2 regions of the Alteromonas sp. DYW1 genome follow, and region 2 is predicted to be linked to the other one. Evidence: predicted binding sites of a transcription regulator. Region 2 holds the regulator's gene; the other holds the start of a gene.
What was found. Region 2 encodes FliA, which starts transcription of late flagellar genes. Its sites were predicted from a motif close to CTAAAGNTNNNNNNNNNNNNGCCGATA; they were not measured.

Region 1: the regulator FliA is predicted to act here: its motif matches at 7,586-7,612, upstream of AC121Z_RS14315 (DUF3530 family protein).

What each region holds. Positions count from the first base shown of each region.
Region 1 covers NZ_CM186038.1:3,171,072-3,180,516, reverse strand. The annotation lists gene ptsP (phosphoenolpyruvate--protein phosphotransferase) at 1-147, shown strand, start outside; gene AC121Z_RS14350 (sulfite exporter TauE/SafE family protein) at 155-958, shown strand; gene lgt (prolipoprotein diacylglyceryl transferase) at 963-1,787, shown strand; gene AC121Z_RS14340 (thymidylate synthase) at 1,788-2,621, shown strand; gene AC121Z_RS14335 (response regulator) at 2,653-3,696, shown strand; gene AC121Z_RS14330 (sensor domain-containing diguanylate cyclase) at 3,693-4,658, shown strand; gene AC121Z_RS14325 (AmpG family muropeptide MFS transporter) at 4,795-6,084, opposite strand; gene AC121Z_RS14320 (hypothetical protein) at 6,262-6,582, opposite strand; gene AC121Z_RS14315 (DUF3530 family protein) at 6,703-7,542, opposite strand; partial or broken gene AC121Z_RS14310 (pseudouridine synthase) at 7,674-8,324, opposite strand; gene rapA (RNA polymerase-associated protein RapA) at 8,327-9,445, opposite strand, start outside.
Region 2 covers NZ_CM186038.1:2,627,974-2,637,418, forward strand. The annotation lists gene AC121Z_RS11785 (protein-glutamate methylesterase/protein-glutamine glutaminase) at 1-691, opposite strand, end outside; gene AC121Z_RS11790 (chemotaxis protein CheA) at 752-3,022, opposite strand; gene AC121Z_RS11795 (protein phosphatase CheZ) at 3,035-3,781, opposite strand; gene cheY (chemotaxis response regulator CheY) at 3,815-4,198, opposite strand; gene AC121Z_RS11805 (RNA polymerase sigma factor FliA) at 4,235-4,966, opposite strand; gene AC121Z_RS11810 (MinD/ParA family protein) at 4,963-5,829, opposite strand; gene flhF (flagellar biosynthesis GTPase FlhF) at 5,826-7,211, opposite strand; gene flhA (flagellar biosynthesis protein FlhA) at 7,239-9,338, opposite strand.

The sequences.
Region 1 (9,445 bases), 540 kb from region 2:
TGGGTGATCCGGCACGTGAATATCGCGGAGCTTGAGGCGTTATTACCACAAGCGCTGGCGGCAGAACATCCAGAGGATGTGTTTACCATTGTGAATCGCTATTTAGATAGCAAGCAGTTAGGAGGTCTGACCCGCGCGGGTCTGTAGGTTGACATTGGAAGTACTGTCTTTAGTCATTATTGTCTGCTTATTGCTAGGCGCAATCGTTGGTGTTATGGCGGGGTTGCTGGGAATTGGCGGCGGCTTGATAATAGTCCCAGCACTAACCTATGTGTTGGCTGAGGTAATGGCAGTGCCGCCTACCGAAACAATCGTTATAGCTATAGCGACTTCACTCTCGACAATCATATTTACAGGTTTATCCTCTGCGCGCGCGCACTACCGTTTGGGCAACCTTAATCGCGAAATAGTCACGTGGTGTGGCATAGGTATAGCTGCAGGCGCAATCGCGGGAGCGATTCTGGCGAGCCATTTGCCGGGGCATATTTTAAAGGGGATTTTCGCCGCTTTAGTTATGCTCATTGCAGGCTACATGTTGTTTGGCAAGCAAGTGACCTCATTGCATTCAGTCAGCCCACGTAAATTGACTTCTATCGGTTTAGGTACCGGCGTTTTCTCTGCACTTATGGGGATTGGCGGCGGCGCATTATTAGTACCTGCTCTGGTTTGGTATCGAGTAAATATTCGCCAAGCCATCGGTTGCGCGGCATTTAGTGGTATTATCATTGCGATTTTTGGTAGTCTGAGTTTTGTTGTGTCGGGATGGACATACAGCACTTTTGCGCAAGGTTATTTGGGCTATGTGTATTGGCCAGCAACGCTAAGCATTGCAGCGACTTCAGTTTTTACTGCACCATTGGGGGCGAAACTCGGCCAACGCCTCAACACACAGCGACTGAAGAAAGTATTCGCAGTCTTTTTAGTATTAGTCAGCATTCGTATGCTGTGGGGATTGTAACAACGTGACTGAACAACAGTATTGGGTATTTCCTAACATTGACCCGATCATCTTTTCTATTGGCCCACTGGCCGTGCGCTGGTATGGGCTGATGTATTTAGTGGGTTTTTTGGCGGCTTTTTTTCTGGCTAAGCAGCGCTTAGCCAGAGTGGGCTGGAGCAAAGAGCAACTGAGTGACTTTTTATTCTGGGGCTTTCTTGGGGTCATCATTGGCGGTCGCATCGGCTATGTAGTGTTCTATCAATTTGATCTGTTTTTATCCGACCCCCTATACCTATTCAAGATCTGGACCGGAGGAATGTCTTTCCATGGTGGCTTGTTGGGCGTCATTACAGCAATTGCACTGTATGCGCGTAAAATGCAGATGCACTTCCTTACCCTCGGCGATTTTGTTGCACCACTCGTGCCGATAGGTCTGGGCGCAGGGCGTCTGGGTAACTTTATCAATGCAGAGTTGTGGGGCCGCACCACAGATGTCCCTTGGGGCGTCATTTTTCCTGGTGCGGGGAATTATCCTCGTCATCCCTCGCAATTGTATGAATTTGCGCTTGAAGGCGTAGTGCTTTTCCTGATCCTCTGGTGGTATTCCGCGAAGCCTAGGCCACGTGGCGCGATAGGGGGCATGTTCTTGCTCGGCTATGGGAGTTTCCGCTTCATTATCGAATTCTTCAGAGAGCCTGACAGTCACTTGGGTCTTTATTCTTTTGGATTGTCGCAAGGTCAGTTATTATGTCTTCCAATGATTGCCTTAGGCACTTGGTTGATTGTGCGTGGTTATCGCCACGGGCAAATCGATGGTCCAATGAAACAGCAAGGTCAAAAGAAGTAAATGCAACAATATCATGAATTAATGCGGCATATTTTAGCCAACGGTGTGCGTAAAGAAGATCGCACCGGTACCGGCACTATCAGTGTTTTTGGCTATCAAATGCGCTTTGATTTGGCGCAGGGTTTTCCCTTAGTGACTACCAAAAAATGCCATATGCGCAGTATCATTCATGAACTTCTGTGGTTTCTCAAAGGCGAAACCAATATCGCGTATTTAAAAGAAAATGGTGTATCAATTTGGGACGAGTGGGCGACCGAAGAAGGCGAACTTGGGCCGGTGTATGGTCATCAGTGGCGCAGCTGGACCGGTGAAAATGGTGAAGTTATCGACCAGATCGCCGAAGTTGTGCAGCAAATTAAACAAAATCCCGATTCTCGCCGCTTAATTGTGAGTGCTTGGAATCCCGCGGTGCTGCCGGATACCTCGGTATCTCCAAAAGAGAATGCCGCGCGCGGTAAGCAAGCATTACCGCCCTGCCATACATTGTTTCAATTCTATGTGCTGAACGGTAAGCTATCGTGTCAGTTGTATCAACGCAGTGGCGACGTGTTTCTTGGGGTGCCGTTTAATATTGCCAGTTATGCGTTGTTGACCATGATGGTGGCACAAGTGTGTGATCTTAAATTGGGTGATTTTGTACATACTTTAGGTGACGCCCATTTATATGTGAACCATTTAGAGCAGGCGAATGAACAGCTAAGCCGCGAACCTTATCCGCTCCCAACGATGCAGATAAATCCAGCGGTTAAAGATATTTTTGCCTTTGAATATGCCGATTTTGAGCTGTGTAATTACCAAGCACATCCGCATATCAAAGCACCGGTAGCCATTTGATTGGCGTACTTGAGACGTTAGTAGGAAAGCGATGACCACAAATGTGTTGATATGCGATGACTCTGGATTTGCCCGCCGGCAAATGGCTCGCTCGATCCCGGATGGTTGGGATGTCGAGGTCAGTTTTGCCGAACATGGTGAAGACGCTATAGCACAAATCAAAGCCGGTAAAGGGGACGTGTTATTCCTCGACCTCAATATGCCCGTCATGGATGGTTATCAAACCATGCAATATATTCGCGAGCACGACCTACCAGCGTTAGTGATTGTTGTCTCAGGTGACGTCCAACCGGAAGCGCGTAGTCGAATGATGTCACTAGGCGCGCTCGATTTTATTCGCAAGCCTATCGACAACGAAAAGCTAACCACCATATTAGCCCAATACGGCGTGTATACGGGAGCACCTGAAACCACGGGCAAAGTTGCCAGTCAGCAGGCGGCTAATGAGCCGGCGGATAAGGCCGCTAAAGCTGTCGACCGGATTGATGCCTATCGTGAACTCGTTAACGTGGCAATGGGGCGCGCGGGTGAAAGTTTAGCTAAATTGTTTGGTGAATTTATTCACTTACCCATTCCCAATGTAAATGTGCTGGAAACCAATGAATTACATATGGCGATTGCAGAAGTCCAGCGCAATACTATGTTGTCGGCAGTGTCGAAAGGATTTGTCAGTGCAGGCATTACCGGTGAGGCGTTGCTACTGTTTAATGATAATAACTTCGCCAGCATGGTTGAGTTACTCAAGTACGACGCCAGTGAAGTCACCGAGCAGCTAGAAATTGAAGCGTTAATGGATGTGTCAAACATCCTGATTGGTGCCTGTTTAAATGCGTTGTCTGAACAATTAAATGTGAAATTCAGTCATAATCACCCCATTATTCTTGGCCGTCATTGTGATTTAGATGTGCTGCTTGAATCTACTACTACTCGTTGGGGTAAAGTGATGGCAATCGAGATTGCGTATTCACTGGAAAAGCATGATATTCAATTCGATCTGTTATTGTTAATTCCAGGTTCGGCCATGGAGCAGGTCTACACCCGATTGATCAATGTAAACGAGGGGCGTTTCGAATGAGTCATTCTGCAAAAGAAGTTGCCGAATTACATTGGCAATACGATTTGTTGGGCTCCATCGAAGTCGGTATTGTGGTGATCAATCGGGATTTTAAGGTGGAAATGTGGAATCAATTCATGGAAAACCACAGTGGCAAACTACCCAGTACTGTGGTTGGGCAGAATCTATTTTCATTGTTCCCCGAAATTGACAAAGCCTGGCTTGAGCGCAAAGCGCAACCGGTATTTGACCTGCAAACACCAGCATTTTTGATCTGGGAGCAGCGTCCGTATCTGTTTAAATTCAGCACCAACCGGCCGATTACCTCAGCATCTAACCACATGTACCAAAACATTACGATCTTCCCTTTAGCTTCATTGGGCGAAAGCATCGAGAAAGTTTGCATTATGGTTTACGACGTGACCGACCAAGCGTTAGGCAAACTGAATATCGAACGCTTGAATTCTGAACTTGAGGAGATGAGCCGGGTCGACGGGTTAACGCGGTTATTTAATCGTCGCTACTGGCAAGAACAGTTTGAACGTGAGTTTAAGCGATCATTGCGCAGTGAAGAGGCTGCAACCGTGATCATGTTGGATATCGACCACTTTAAACGTGTGAATGATACCTACGGCCACCAAGCCGGTGACAAAGTGATCCAATCCTTAGCCGACGTGATCAAAAAGTCCATTCGCGAAACCGATTATGCTGGGCGTTACGGCGGGGAAGAGTTTGCTATTCTATTGCCGGATACGCCGATTTCTCACGCCAATTATGTGGCTGAACGGCTGCGTAAAGCTGCAGAGAAGGTCAAAGTGGCGCATGATGACGGTACCATTTCTTATACTATCAGCGTTGGCGCTGCCGAGTTTAGCACCGATTATGCAACCGCATTGGCATGGTTAGAAGATGCCGACCAAGCACTCTACGCTGCCAAAGAAGGTGGCCGCAATCAGGTCCAGATTTTCACCAAAGCGAAGTAAATATCGCTGTTTCAAACGATCTTAATTGAGCCTTATAAAACGACTGTTCACGCACTCTGGACTTACGTTTCTGGTTCATTATTGGCTGTCGTTCGAGCTAAACATACTAAAGCGTGTTGTTAGCTCAGCGAATCGACTACTTATCCGCCTGTTCTAGGGCAGTAATACGATGCCTAACGCTATACAGCAAGACTAAGCTTGGTGTGACCATCAACGCGGTGATGATGAAAAACAGACTCCAATTACCATCCAGTGCATCAACCATAAAGCCACTGGTGGAAGACAACAACGTTCGACTGAAGTTACCCAAGGATGCCATCAATGCGTACTGCGTGGCGGAAAAGGTTTTATTGCATAACAATGAAATAAAGGCGACCAGGGCAACGGTGCTCCATGCAGCAGTAAAGCCATCCACGATGATCGTGGCTATAAACAAGGGTTTGCTGGGACCGACCTCGGCAATGACTGAAAACATCAGATTACTTGCGGCCATGGCTATTCCAGCAACCATCAAGCCGCGGTAAATGCCATAGCGCATATTGACCATACCGCCAATGACCGCAAAAAAGATGGTTACCCACCAATTAAGCAATTTTGACAAGGTACCAATCTCGGTATTGGTAAACCCGATTTCCTTGTAAAACACAATACTCATACGCCCTAAAAACGCTTCACCGACCTTAAATAGAAAAATGAATAACAACATGGTCAAGGCGAGTTTGACGCCATTCCGGGAAAAAAAGTCTTTGAAGGGTTCAACCAAGGTCACCGCAATCCATGCAAGCGCAGGGGTATACCACCGTTTTGAATTGGCCTGTAGACGCTCACTGTAATATGCCGCTGCCTGTTGCTGGGCATGCTCTCGTTGCGTCGTAGGTTCGGCAATCCAATACACTGTCAGATGCAATAGCAACATGACGCCAGCTAATACGTAGTAGACGTCTTGCCATTGCCAGCCGGGTAAGTCAGCCAAGAAAAAGGGAATGGCTCCCAAACCGCCGTAACCTGTCCACCAACCTGCGGTTGCCATGGCTGAACCAGCGCTGAGTTTTTGTTTTTCGTGACTGTCAATGACATCGATCCGAAAGGCATCAATTGCAATATCTTGGGTAGCACTGGCAATCGCTATACACAGACCGGCAACCGCAATGCTAAACAAGTGCTCATTAAGATTAAAGCTGGCCATACTGAAGCAACTGATGATAACCCCCCACTGAGTCAGAAAAATCCAACTGCGGCGTTGCCCCATGTGCGCGGTTAGCCAAGGGATTTTGACTCTATCTAGCAACGGAGACCAGAGGAAATTGATACTATATGCGGCAAACAAAACGCCAAATAAACCAATAGAACTTCGGGTTAATTCACCATCTTTTAACCAAGCAGAAAGTGCCGAGCCAATCATTACCCAAGGCATTCCACTGGCCATACCAAAACAGAAAATCGCTAGAATGCGTTTATCGCGATAATTTTGTAGGGCGGTAATAAACGATGAGAAAACAGTAGACAAAAAAACACACTCATACTGGCTGAGATAAACAGCTAAGACGGTAGCAAAAAATTACGGTGGCGTCTTGGTTAATCGATGTAAACTGACGGGCTATAACTAGGGGCGAATGCCGATACAATCAAAGGGGCATAAACCGCGCCCTTCCAGGTAATGCAAACAATTACTCAGCTCATCATGCAGGATAGGGTCGCTGGCCAATTTGTTCTCGGGCCAATAATGCATTTGATGCAGTACGTGCCAAAATACCCGCTCCTTTTGACTGTACGGTTGCGTTCGGTCATCAACTTGGCTCCACTCTTCCAATGTATCCCAAAAGAAAAGCTCTAACTCAGCATGCGGTAGCTCGCGGCGCCAATAGGCACTGAGATAATAGATGAGTTGTTGTGACTTTTGGTCGATAAATGATGCTATTTGCACGCCTATGACATCTAAAGATTAATCGTATAAGAAGAGTATAGACGGCTTTTAAAAATTTACCTGAAGTGCCCGCCTTGTAATGCAGAATATTAAAAAAGCGTTTGAAATCTAATTGATTATTTACCAGCCCAGATAGGTGATCCAGCCGTAGATGTGCTTGGCTAACGCCAAATACTGCTGCTCAGTATATACCGTGCCAACGATATCACGTTGGCGGTAATGCAGTTTAAGTTCAGTAATTGCCGCTTTGCGACGTGCCTCAACGGTTTGCAAACTCCAGCGATTATCCCACTCACTGGTGATGTCCAGCACCGGAAAGGGAGTTTGTGCCAAATCGCTTGGGAGTTGCTGGTTAAAGGCTAGATTCGGCCAGAAGGGGCCTGCAATGACCACGCTATCAGGCTCACTTAATGAGCCTTGTTGATACAGCGAGAGCAGAGCGGCAGCCGCAATACCGCGAGCAATGACTAAACGGTAACCTGGCACGGTTTGCACCAACTGTTCGACCCCTTGCATGCGCTGGCTTAAGGATAGTCCGTATCGTGTTCGCGCTTCTTCGGTGAATCCAACCTGTCCACTCAACGCGTTCATGGCTGCCGGATCTGCGAGTTCTTCACTACTTAGATTGGGTACCGGGGCGGGTAAAACAACCGTGTGCCAGCCCCACTCATTGAGCGAGCTGGCAATGACGCTGATACCGTCGTTGCCAAATACACCATCGAGATGATCGCTAATTATAATGGCAACTCCCCGAGTTAATGGCAGATTTGCCGGAGTAGACGTGACCGGGACTTGCTCTGTGCCAGCCAGTATGGTCTCTATCGCAGCTCGGGGTAAACGATTCTGGGTATCAGTATGTAACAGCTCGGCATTCGGTAAGGCTTGCCCCCGCACAGCAAAACTACCCAGTGCCAGGCTAAGCAGTAATACCGGCAAAATTGTTAGTGTGGTCTTTAACACAATTACCCAGACTCTCGCGTACGGATCTACTTGGATGTATTGTTATCGGCGCTAGTCGCGATTTCTGCATTACCATCAACGCGAATAAACCCTTGATGCTGATAGTTGTTGTCTCGGGTAGGCTCATCGCTGAATTGATGGGCAGAAGTAAAGTACATCCGTTGTGATTGTGTGGGATGGTCAAATTCAAGCGTGGTGGCATGCAGGAGTAAGCGCGGAGAAACACGCAGTGCGTCACCCTCTGCGTACAAGCGGTCACCTAGTATTGCATGCCCAATTGCTTGCATGTGCACACGCAACTGATGTGAGCGGCCGGTAATCGGGGTAAGACGAACCAGCGCACTATAAGCGTCCTGTTGTTCAACCGCATATTCAGTCACGGATGGTTTACCCTGCGCGTGATCCACCATCTGTTTGGGCCGATTGGGCCAGTCACAAATAAGGGGTAACTCGATCTTCCCTTGTGCTGGTTTTACCTGTCCATACACCCGCGCATAATAGGTTTTACTCACCTTACGCTGCTGAAATTGGCGCGATAGGTGACTGTTCGCTGACTTATTCAGTGCCATTAAAAGCAGTCCGCTGGTGGCCATGTCTAGACGGTGGACCACACTGGCGGTGGGGAAAACTCGCTGTACCCGCGTCTGCACACTATCAAAGTGCGCTGCCGCACGTCCCTTAACACTGAGCAGGCCACTGGGTTTATCAAGCACAATAATATCATCGTCTTGATAAACGATTTTTAAATAGGGCGTTTGGGGCGGATTGTAATGCAGCAGCACCATCAGGGATTATTCACCAATAAACGTATTGCATCGAGTTGTAATTGGGCACTTTGCATCACACTGTCTAGCGTTTCTACTTGCGCTTGAATAAAGGCAATTTCCTCCTGCCTGATAGACGGGTTATGTTTGGCCAATAAACTCAGACGTTCTGCTTCACCACCTAAATGTTGGTGCATTGCCGCAATCGCATCATGTTGGATCTGATTGGCTTGTTGATGCGCTAAGCGTTCGGCGTGTTCTAGGTTTTGTTGGATCGCAGGCTTTAGGGCTCCGAGCAATTTCATTGCGACCTTCTTATTAACACTGAACAAGCGCTCTGGGGTTAGATCGACTTCTTGCCCCTTCGCATCTAGGGTCACCAATATGGGAGTTGCAGGTAAGTAGGTTTCCAGCTGCAGGTGGCGCGGTGCTTTGGCACTAACGGTAAAGCTAGCCTGCACAAAATAAGCCCCTTTGGGAAGTTCAGGCTGTTTTATGAAGGCCATGCTGCTCTTACCCAGTACATCGGTCAACACCACATCCATGGCGTTATGCACCAAGGGGTGATCCCAACTGATAAATTGCAGATGTTCCATGCGGGTAGCGGTGGTACGCCGATAAGTAACTTCCATACCTTCGTGATCCAAGCCCGGTAGATGATTGACCATAGATTCTGTAGGCATTAATACAAAGCTATGCGCGTCCTTTTCTTCTTGCTGCACGCCTAACGCATCCAGCAAGCGGTTCATAAAGTTCGGTAACGTCTGCGCGACGTCACTCGCGGCAATCGCATCGAGTAATGGGTCTACTTTGCCTAACCCTGACGCGTTGATCTCTAATAACTTATCGCGCCCTTGCTCCAGTTGTTGTGTGTAGGTTTGGTGCAGTTGCTGAGTGGCGGTTAGCAGCGTTTGCTGTCGTTCAATATTCAATGGTTCGAGTAATGCCGCGAGCAGTTGCGCATGCACTTCTTCAAACACGCGGGTACCAATAGGACAGGTTTTTTCGAACGCATTTAAGCCCTGGTGATACCAATTAAACAAACCTGCTTGGCACGAATTAATAAAGTAGGGTACATGAATATCAATGTCTTGGGTTTGGCCGATACGGTCCAAACGGCCGATGCGTTGCTCTAACAG
Region 2 (9,445 bases):
TATTTAAGCGCTGCGCAAACGCCGTTGTGAACGTTCCTGGCATATGTTGAACCAATAGGATTGGCACAGGGAATGTCGCTGGTAGCGGCTGCAGCACTTTCTGCAAGGCAACGGGTCCACCCGTTGAAGAGCCTATCGCCAAGAGTTTATAGCGCTTGTTTTTACTGCGGTAGACCGGTGGAGATGAAGTTGCAGGGCCACTTAATACTGAGGATGACTTAAAGAATTTTTGTGTCGCCGGCGTACGGCCCGGCGAACTGAGTGGCGGCGCAGATATACCGCGCGCTCGCATTGGCCGACTGGCGATAGCGCGCACTTTGGAACGCAACACCATGGTCGCCTCACGACGGTCGCGAGCGATATCTTCAAAATTCTTCGGAAGGAAATCAAGCGCACCGGCCTCTAACGCTTGGATAGTCGCCTCAGCGCCATCTTGCGTAATAGAGGAAAACATCAAAATCGGCACCGGTGAGGTCTGCATAATTTTACGCACTGCCGTAATGCCATCCATTACCGGCATTTCAACATCCATAGTAATTACGTCCGGTGCAAAGGTCGCTAGTTTGTTTAAAGCATCTTGACCATTGTTCGCTTCAGCAACAACTTCGAGTGCTGGATCCTGATTAAGGATTTCCCGCACCCGGCGTCGATAAAACGACGAATCATCGACCACCAACACCTTGAGTGTCATTACTATTTAGTTTCCTGTCATTCATTGCTTGGCCAGTAAGCCAAACAGCGATTTCACCGTCTATTTATTCAAAGCCTTGCGCGCATACCGCTTAAGCAGCCCAGGAATATCAAGGATCAATGCGATACCACCATCTGAGGTTATGGTAGCGCCAGCCATTCCAGGTGTGCCCTGTAATAGCGCATCAAGCGGTTTTATGACGACTTCTTCTTGACCAATCAAAGCATCAACCACAAAGCCCATTTGCTGTGTACCGATTTGGACAACGACCACATGGCCTTTATCCTTTTCTACTTGTCGATTACCACGACGTAACCATTCACCGAGATAGAACAAGGGTATCGCTTTGGAACGCACGATCATGGTTAGCTGACCATCAACGGTATTCGTCTTAGAGATATCCATATTGATGATCTCGTTAACCGCACCAAGTGGTAACGCAAAAGTTTGCTCGCCAACAATAATCATCAATGTTGGCAATATCGCGAGAGTTAACGGTACCTTAATTTCTAAGCGTGTGCCGCGACCAAGCTGAGAATCAATATTTACACTACCATTGAGTTGGTTGATCTTGGTTTTAACCACATCCATACCAACACCACGGCCTGAAATGTCACTGATTTCAGTTTTGGTCGAGAACCCTGGCGCAAAAATCAGATTAAAAGCTTCGACATCAGACATTCGAGCGGCAGCATCTGCATCGAGCACGCCACGATTAATCGCAATCTCTTTCAATTTATCGGGATCCATTCCCTTACCATCGTCATCAATGGTCAGCAAAATATGATCGCCCTCTTGGGATGCAGAGAGTTTAACTGTACCCATACGAGGCTTACCGGCGGCTTGGCGGTCATCCGGCATTTCGATACCGTGGTCAACCGAGTTACGCACCAAATGCACTAACGGATCGGCCAACGCTTCAACCAGATTTTTGTCTAAATCCGTTTCTTCACCTTCCAGCTCGAGGGTAATTTCTTTTTTCAGACTCCGTGCTAAGTCCCTGACAACGCGAGGGAAGCGACCAAAGACCTTTTTGATTGGCTGCATGCGGGTTTTCATTACCGCACCTTGCAAATCCCCGGTTACCACGTCGAGGTTAGCAATCGCTTTGCTCATGCTCTCGTCGTTAACGTTAATCCCCAAGCTTAACAGGCGGTTACGCACAAGTACTAACTCTCCAACCATATTCATGATTTGGTCGAGTCTCTTGGTATCAACACGTACAGTGGTCTCAGCAGGTGGCGCCGCTGCGGCCGCTTTTTTATCATCTTTCTTCGCAGCCGGTTTTGCCGGAGCCTTCGCTGCCGGCGCTTCTTTAGCTGCGGCAGCAGGCTTAGCCGCTGGTGCAGCTTTTTTGGCTTCGTCGCCAGCAGAGGATGACTTCGCTGGCGGTGCCTGAGTCGCTGCTGTAGGTTTATCTTCTTTTACTGGTTCTTGCGGCTTAGCTGGCTCTGCCTTCGCTCCCGGACCTTGGCCTTGTCCATGCAGCTGATCCAACAAAGATTCAAACTCATCATCAGTGATTTCATCACTACTAGCGTCTGCTGTTGGACTTGTATTGGCTTTCTCTGCAGGTGCCTCAGCTGTTTTGCTACCCGCTTCAAACTTACCTTTACCATGCAACTGGTCGAGTAACGCTTCAAACTCGTCATCACTGATATCATCATCACCAGAAGTACTCGATGACGATTCTGCCGCAGGTGTTGCTTCTGCTTTGGGTTTTGGCGCACTAGGTGCTCCACCACCATGCAGTTCATCTAACAGCGCTTCAAATTCATCCTCAGTGATTTCGTCGATGCTACCGCCTTCATCTGCACTGGACGCAACCGGCTCATTGCTTTCCGCTGGCGAATCTTCCACAGCGAACTCTATTTCCTCAGCACTATCGGATGCTGGTTCTGCTGCGCTGGCATCGCCATCGAAAATGTTTTCATCAGGAGATTCAGGATGGCTGAGTTTATGTAATAGATCGATAAGTTCGGGTTCTGCTGGCTCAAGTGGTTCACGCGCTTTAACCTTGTCAAACATTTCCACAACCACATCTGTGGCGCGCAAAATGACATCCATTAAATCAGGCGTTAGCGTACGCTGCCCGTTACGCATTACGTCAAAAACGTTTTCCGCGCCGTGACAAATATCAACGAGTTCAGTGAGTGATAAGAACCCGGCACCACCTTTGACCGTATGATAACCGCGAAAAATCGCGTTCAGTAGATCTTTATCTTCAGGATTATTCTCTAAATCAACGAGCTGCTCCTGTAATTGTTCAAGTATCTCTCCAGCTTCCACTAGAAAGTCTTGCAATATTTCCTCGTCTACATCAAACGCCATTAATACGCTCTCCTAAAATCCCAAGCTCGATAACAGGTCATCGACATCATCTTGGCCACTTACCACGTCATCACGTTGGTCAGCATCGATAATTGGACCTTCCGCTTCCACGTTATCGGTCTTTTTCTCAGATTTTTGAGGACTTTGCTTCATTTCCGGGTCACCAAACATGGTTAACATGTTAACCAAACTGTCCTCGACCTCTTTTACCAACTCGATTACTCGCCGAATCACTTGCCCAGTTAAGTCTTGATAACCTTGAGCCATAAGCACTTCAGTCATCAGTGAAGTCAGCTTTGCTGAATCTGTTGAAGCATCTTCCAACAACTTGTCCAAGTCCGCACACAAAGTCTTAAACTCACCCAACTCAATTTGACGTGTCATGAGCTTTTTCCACTCTGGCAACACCGCGCTGATCCGCTCATTGAGTTTTTCTGCTAATGGCATGCTCGTTTCAACCGCATCCATTGTAGTATTAGCCGCTTTTTCGGTTTCTTCAATGACGTACAACAGACGTGACTGGGCGTCTGGGATCTCCTCGCTCGCTAAGCCTTTGATACGATCATCAATTTGGAAGCTATTGAGGGAGTCATGGAGTTGACGTGTTAATTTACCGACTTCAGCAAACAACTCGATAGACTCTTTCATAGAAGCAACTTCAAGAATCGCATTAGCCGACTCGTGATCGCCCTCCTCAAGATAGGTGACGAGCTGTTTCGCTTCTTCTAAAGAAATTGGAACTGTGGATTTATCAGGCATCCAGTGTCTCCTTTTGTTGAAAGACCGTCTGGATTAACCTAAGCGTTCGAAAATCTTTTCGAGCTTTTCTTTTAAGGTAGCAGCGGTAAATGGCTTAACCACATAGCCATTTACTCCGGCTTGTGCCGCAGCTACGATTTGTTCCTTTTTGGCTTCAGCAGTTACCATCAACACCGGCAAGTGCTTAAGACCATCATCTGAACGGATAGCGCGCAACAAATCAATACCCTGCATACCCGGCATATTCCAATCGGTAACAACAAAATCAAAGTCACCTTGTTGTAACATGGGTAACGCCGTGCTTCCATCGTCTGCTTCTTGAATATTCGTAAAGCCGAGATCTTTAAGCAGGTTCTTTATGATGCGTCTCATTGTTGAAAAATCATCAACAACAAGAATTTTCATATTTTTATCCAAAACAGCCTCCACTGAGGAACATTATCATTGTTATTGTTAAGCTTCAGTCATTCGCCAAGCTTGCATCCGCGCTTTCAGCTTTAGCATTGCTTGACTATGTATTTGACTCACTCGCGATTCACTGACTTCTAAAACCTCGCCAATTTCGCGTAAATTCAATTCTTCATCATAGTATAGCGAAAGGACAATTGCCTCTCGCTCTGGCAGTGTCGTAATTGCATGCGCCAAGGCTTTTTGAAATGCCCCTTGCATCAAATCTTCAAAGGGGGCGTCGGAGCCTTTGCTCTGTTCATCGCCGATGACATCTTCAGACACGCCTAAATCTTCGATTGCGACTAGCTTACCTGCGTTCACTTCATTTAGCATCTGGTGATACTGCGCCAGAGATACATTCAGTTTAGCGGCAATATCCACATCACGCGCGTCGCCACCAGTTTCTCTTTCGACTTGCGCTATCGCTTCCATAATAGTGCGACTGTTTTTATGCACTGAGCGCGGTGTCCAGTCGCCCTTGCGAATTTCGTCTAACATCGCACCACGAATTCGGATCCCTGCAAAAGTTTCAAAACTAGCGCCTTTGGATCCATCGAAATTTTTCGCAGCTTCCAACAAGCCAATCATGCCTGACTGGATCAAATCATCGACAATCACACTGGCTGGCAAGCGCGCCATGAGGTGGTGAGCAATACGCTTAACTAGCGGCGCGTGGCGCTCCACAATAGCGTTTAAATCGACACTCTGTTGATATGCTGCCACCTTACTACTCACCCGTTATCACCTACCGCCTTGCGAGTTAACAACTGCTCTAGGAAAAACTCCAAATGCCCGCCCGGTTGTTCGGGAATAGGCCAATGGCTTGCGGAACGCGCCAAATCACTGATTGCAAGGGCTGCTGGAGAAGCAGGAAACGCATCAACAATCGGTGTTTGTTTACGCACCGCTTTACGAATATTTTCATCAAACGGAACCGTTGCCACTAACTCTAGTGCAACATCCAGGAATCGCCCAGTGACTTTCGAAAGTTTATTAAATAATTCGCGCCCTTCACGATCACTACGAACCATATTGGCTACGACTTTAAACTTGAACACGCCGTGTTCACGGTTGAGGATTTTTATTAGTGCGTAGGCATCGGTGAGTGAGGTTGGTTCATCACATACCACGACTAGAATATCTTGTGCCGCGCGACTAAAACTCAGAACCATATCTGAAATGCCTGCAGCAGTATCGACAATTAAGACATCGATAGGGGTTTTCAATTCACTAAAGGCTCGGATCAGACCAGCATGTTGGGTCGGTGTTAATTCCGTCATGCTTTGTGAGCCGGATGTGGCTGGTGCAATTTTAATTCCGTGAGGTCCAGTCACAAGCACCTCGTCGAGCGTACATTCGCCAGATAAAACGTGCGACAAATTTTTGTCGACCCGCAAGCCTAACATCACGTCAACGTTAGCCAGCCCCAAGTCAGCATCCAAGACCAGCACCCGCTGCCCTTGCTTCGCCATTGCCACAGCAGTATTCAGTGTAATGTTAGTTTTACCAACACCCCCTTTCCCACCGGTGACCGCAATAACCTTAATTAAACGTGATTGTTTCATTCTTCTTAAGCCGCTAGCCTGATCTTCAATCATACTGCTTTTGCTGTATTTGCCGCTATATGGTTGCTAGTATGGTGCAACTTGTACTTTTTATAAAGCCTTGCTGCAAGAGAAATCAGATTTTTTCCACTTGCAGACGCAATATCTTCCGGTACTTTCTGACCATCCGTAACAAAGCTTAGCGGTAAGTTATAGTTTATAGCAACACTTAGCATTTCACCCAATGAATAGCATTCATCTAACTTTGTGAATATGCACCCTTGCAGTGGTACGTTTTTATACGCATTCACAACGCCTTGCAGGCTGGCATATTGGGCATTTGCTTGCGCAACCAAATAATAGTTAATTGGCATGTTAATCCCACGCGATAACTCTTGCAACTGACCAATTAAGCGCGCGTCTCGTTGCGAGAAGCCTGCAGTGTCGATTAGTACCATTCGCTTATTTCGTAGTTGATGAATAACATTTGCCAATTCTTCACCGTTGTGGGCTTTCTTAACAGTACAACCAATGATCTTACCGTAGGTTGATAATTGCTCGAACGCACCAATACGATAGCTGTCAATAGTCACTAAAGCGACCTGTTCGGCGCCATGTTTTTGAGCATAGCGCGCGGCCAGTTTTGCGATTGTTGTCGTTTTCCCCACACCAGTAGGCCCAACCATTGCGACAACACCAGACTGCGTAAGTAAATGCTGGCCGCCTACGTGTACTCGATTAGCTAATAATTTGAGTAGCATTAACCAAGCATCACGCTCATTGGCTTCTGCTGGCAAATAATTGATTAATTGATCACTGAGTGATTCTTCAATTCCCATTAATTGAAGTTGTTCATATAAATAACCATGCAATGGGTTTTTCAACTGTTTGCGTTGCTCTGTCAATGCCGCGACTTGAAATGAAAGAATGTTACGCAGCGACGCCAATTCTTGATGCATATCCGCCAGTTGCTGCGGTACGTCTGCATGATGCTGAGCGGTTGCGTTCGCGGCACCGGATTGATTGCTCTCTACCGACGGTGTCGCCTGCACATTGGGCGCTTTTTCAGCATAAGTCTGCGCATAAGGCTCAGCTTTCGCAGACACTCGATTAGGTTTGGTAGTTTCTCGCTCGGTACTCGCCGTTGCTGACTGCTTCGCATTTGCCGCTTGTTGCTTTTCAAGCAACTGCTTCAAACTATCCGGACCATCATCGCCAATAATTTCACTCAGAGTTGGCGTGCGTTGGCGAGGTTCCGCTTTAATCGTTTTGGCTGACGTTGGCGGTGTTTGTGTATGTGGGTCGTAAGCGGCAACGAGTTCAATGCCTGAGCCGGTTTTGCGGGTCGACATGATTACGGCATCAGCACCAAGCTCTTCTTTCACTTGACGCAATGCCTCGCGCATATCCTTACCGACAAATCGTCTAATTTTCATCGCTTATGCTCCACTTCACTTATCTGCTTATTGCCCAACGGCACTTACAATTCGAATTTGCTTATCATCAGGAATTTCCTGATAGGACAGGACATGCAAACCCGTCACCGCATGTTTTAAGAAACGCGATAATACCGGTCTTAACATGCCTGACGTCAGCAATACTGATGGTTCTCCTGCCAGCTCCTGCTGCTGAGTCGCCTCGCTGAGCGATTGCTGGATCCGGTCAGCTAGTCCAGGCTCAATACCAGCGCCATCCTCGCCACCTGCCTGTAATGACTTGTGCAGTATTTGTTCCAACTCTGGCGCCAAAGTAATGACGGGCAGCTCGGCCCCGCCGTGATTGATTTCTTGGATAATTAAACGCTTCAAAGCGATCCGCACGGCTGAGACTAATACGTCAGGATCTTGACTTTTCGGACCATATTCACACAACGTTTGTACAATCGTGCGCATATCACGAATAGGTACACCTTCGTACAGCAACGTGCGCAAGACTTTAACCACCGTGCTGAGCGATAAAATATCAGGGATCAGCCCTTCTACCAGTTTTGGATTACTCTTGGCTAACATGTCCAAGAGTTGTTGAGCTTCCTCGTGCCCGAGTAGTTGATAGGCATTAGTTGTCAACAATTGACTCAAGTGGGTTGCCACAACTGTGGCGGTATCAACCACGGTATAGCCTAATGTTTGGGCATGTTCACGCTGGGCTGGTTTGATCCAAACAGCATCTAAACCAAAGGCAGGATCTTTCGTCGGTTTACCATCAAGCTTACCAAAGACCTGACCTGGATTAATCGCTAGCTCGCTGTCATGATTAATATCTGCTTCCCCGACGTTTACGCCTAACATGGCAATTGTGTAAGTTGTCGGGTTGAGATCAAGATTGTCTCGAATGTGCACTGGCGGGATCAGGAAGCCAAGTTCTTGCGAAAGCTTTTTCCTAACTCCCTTAATGCGCGTCAACAGCTCGCCACCTTGCGCTTTATCCACCAAGGGGATCAAACGATAACCCACTTCTAGTCCGATGGTATCGACCTGCTGTACGTCATCCCAACCGAGTTCTTTAATTTCTGCCGGGGTTTGACTGTCAGCCGGTAACACTTCGCCGGTTTTTTCAACTTTCTCGGGTTGTTGGGCTTGGCGTGTTTTGAGGTAGGCCAATCCCCCTGCAAGCGCACTAAAACTTAAGAATGCGAGGTGTGGCATACCAGGGACAATACCCATAACGAATAGAATACCCGACGCAATAGACAAAGCTCGAGGGTTGGTGAGCTGTTTATCCAGCTCCTGACCCATTTCCTGGGTTTCATTCTCACGCGTAACGATTATCGCAGTTGCCACTGACAACAATAACGATGGGATCTGAGCGACCAAACCATCACCAATGGTCAGAATGGTATATACCTCAAGTGCTCGACTGAACGGCAGGTCATACTGCACTAAGCCGATAAACAAGCCGCCTACGATATTGATAAGCATGATAAATAGGCCTGCAATAGCATCACCTTTAACGAACTTTGAAGCACCATCCATTGAACCGTAAAAATCAGCTTCTTGAGTGATCTCTTCACGTCGTTTACGGGCTTCATCTTGATCGATGTAGCCCGCATTCAAATCAGCGTCGATAGCCATTTGCTTGCCTGGCATCGCATCCAAGGTAAAACGAGCACTTACCTCAGAGATACGTCCGGCCCCCGCGGTCACAACTTTAAAGTTTATAATCAATAAGATCGCGAATACGACCACACCCACGGCAAAGTTACCGCCGATAACGACTTCACCAAAGGCTTGGATCACTTTACCTGCAGCATCGCCACCTTCATGCCCGTACAGCAAAACAACCCGTGTTGAAGCAACATTAAGTGCCAATCGTAAGACTGTTGCGATAAGCAAAACTAAGGGGAAAATACCGAAATCAACCGGCTTTTGCGTGAATACGGCAACCAGAATGATCACCAACGATAGCGCTATGTTGAAGCTGAACAGCACGTCAAGCAAGAAGGGTGGCATGGGCAAGATAACCATGCCCATAATGGCCAATAAAACCATGGGCGCGCCAAGCCCTGACGTAAAGCGCTTGAGTTGGTTCTTATCGAAATTTCGCCATTTAGCGGTTAATTCCATCCTGACAGCCACTCCCCTATAACGGAATTTTGACGCAAAAATTACGGTTTCAAGATGTATTTCAACAACTGTGCCAGTCTCTGCTTTATGGCGTAATTTTTTATTTT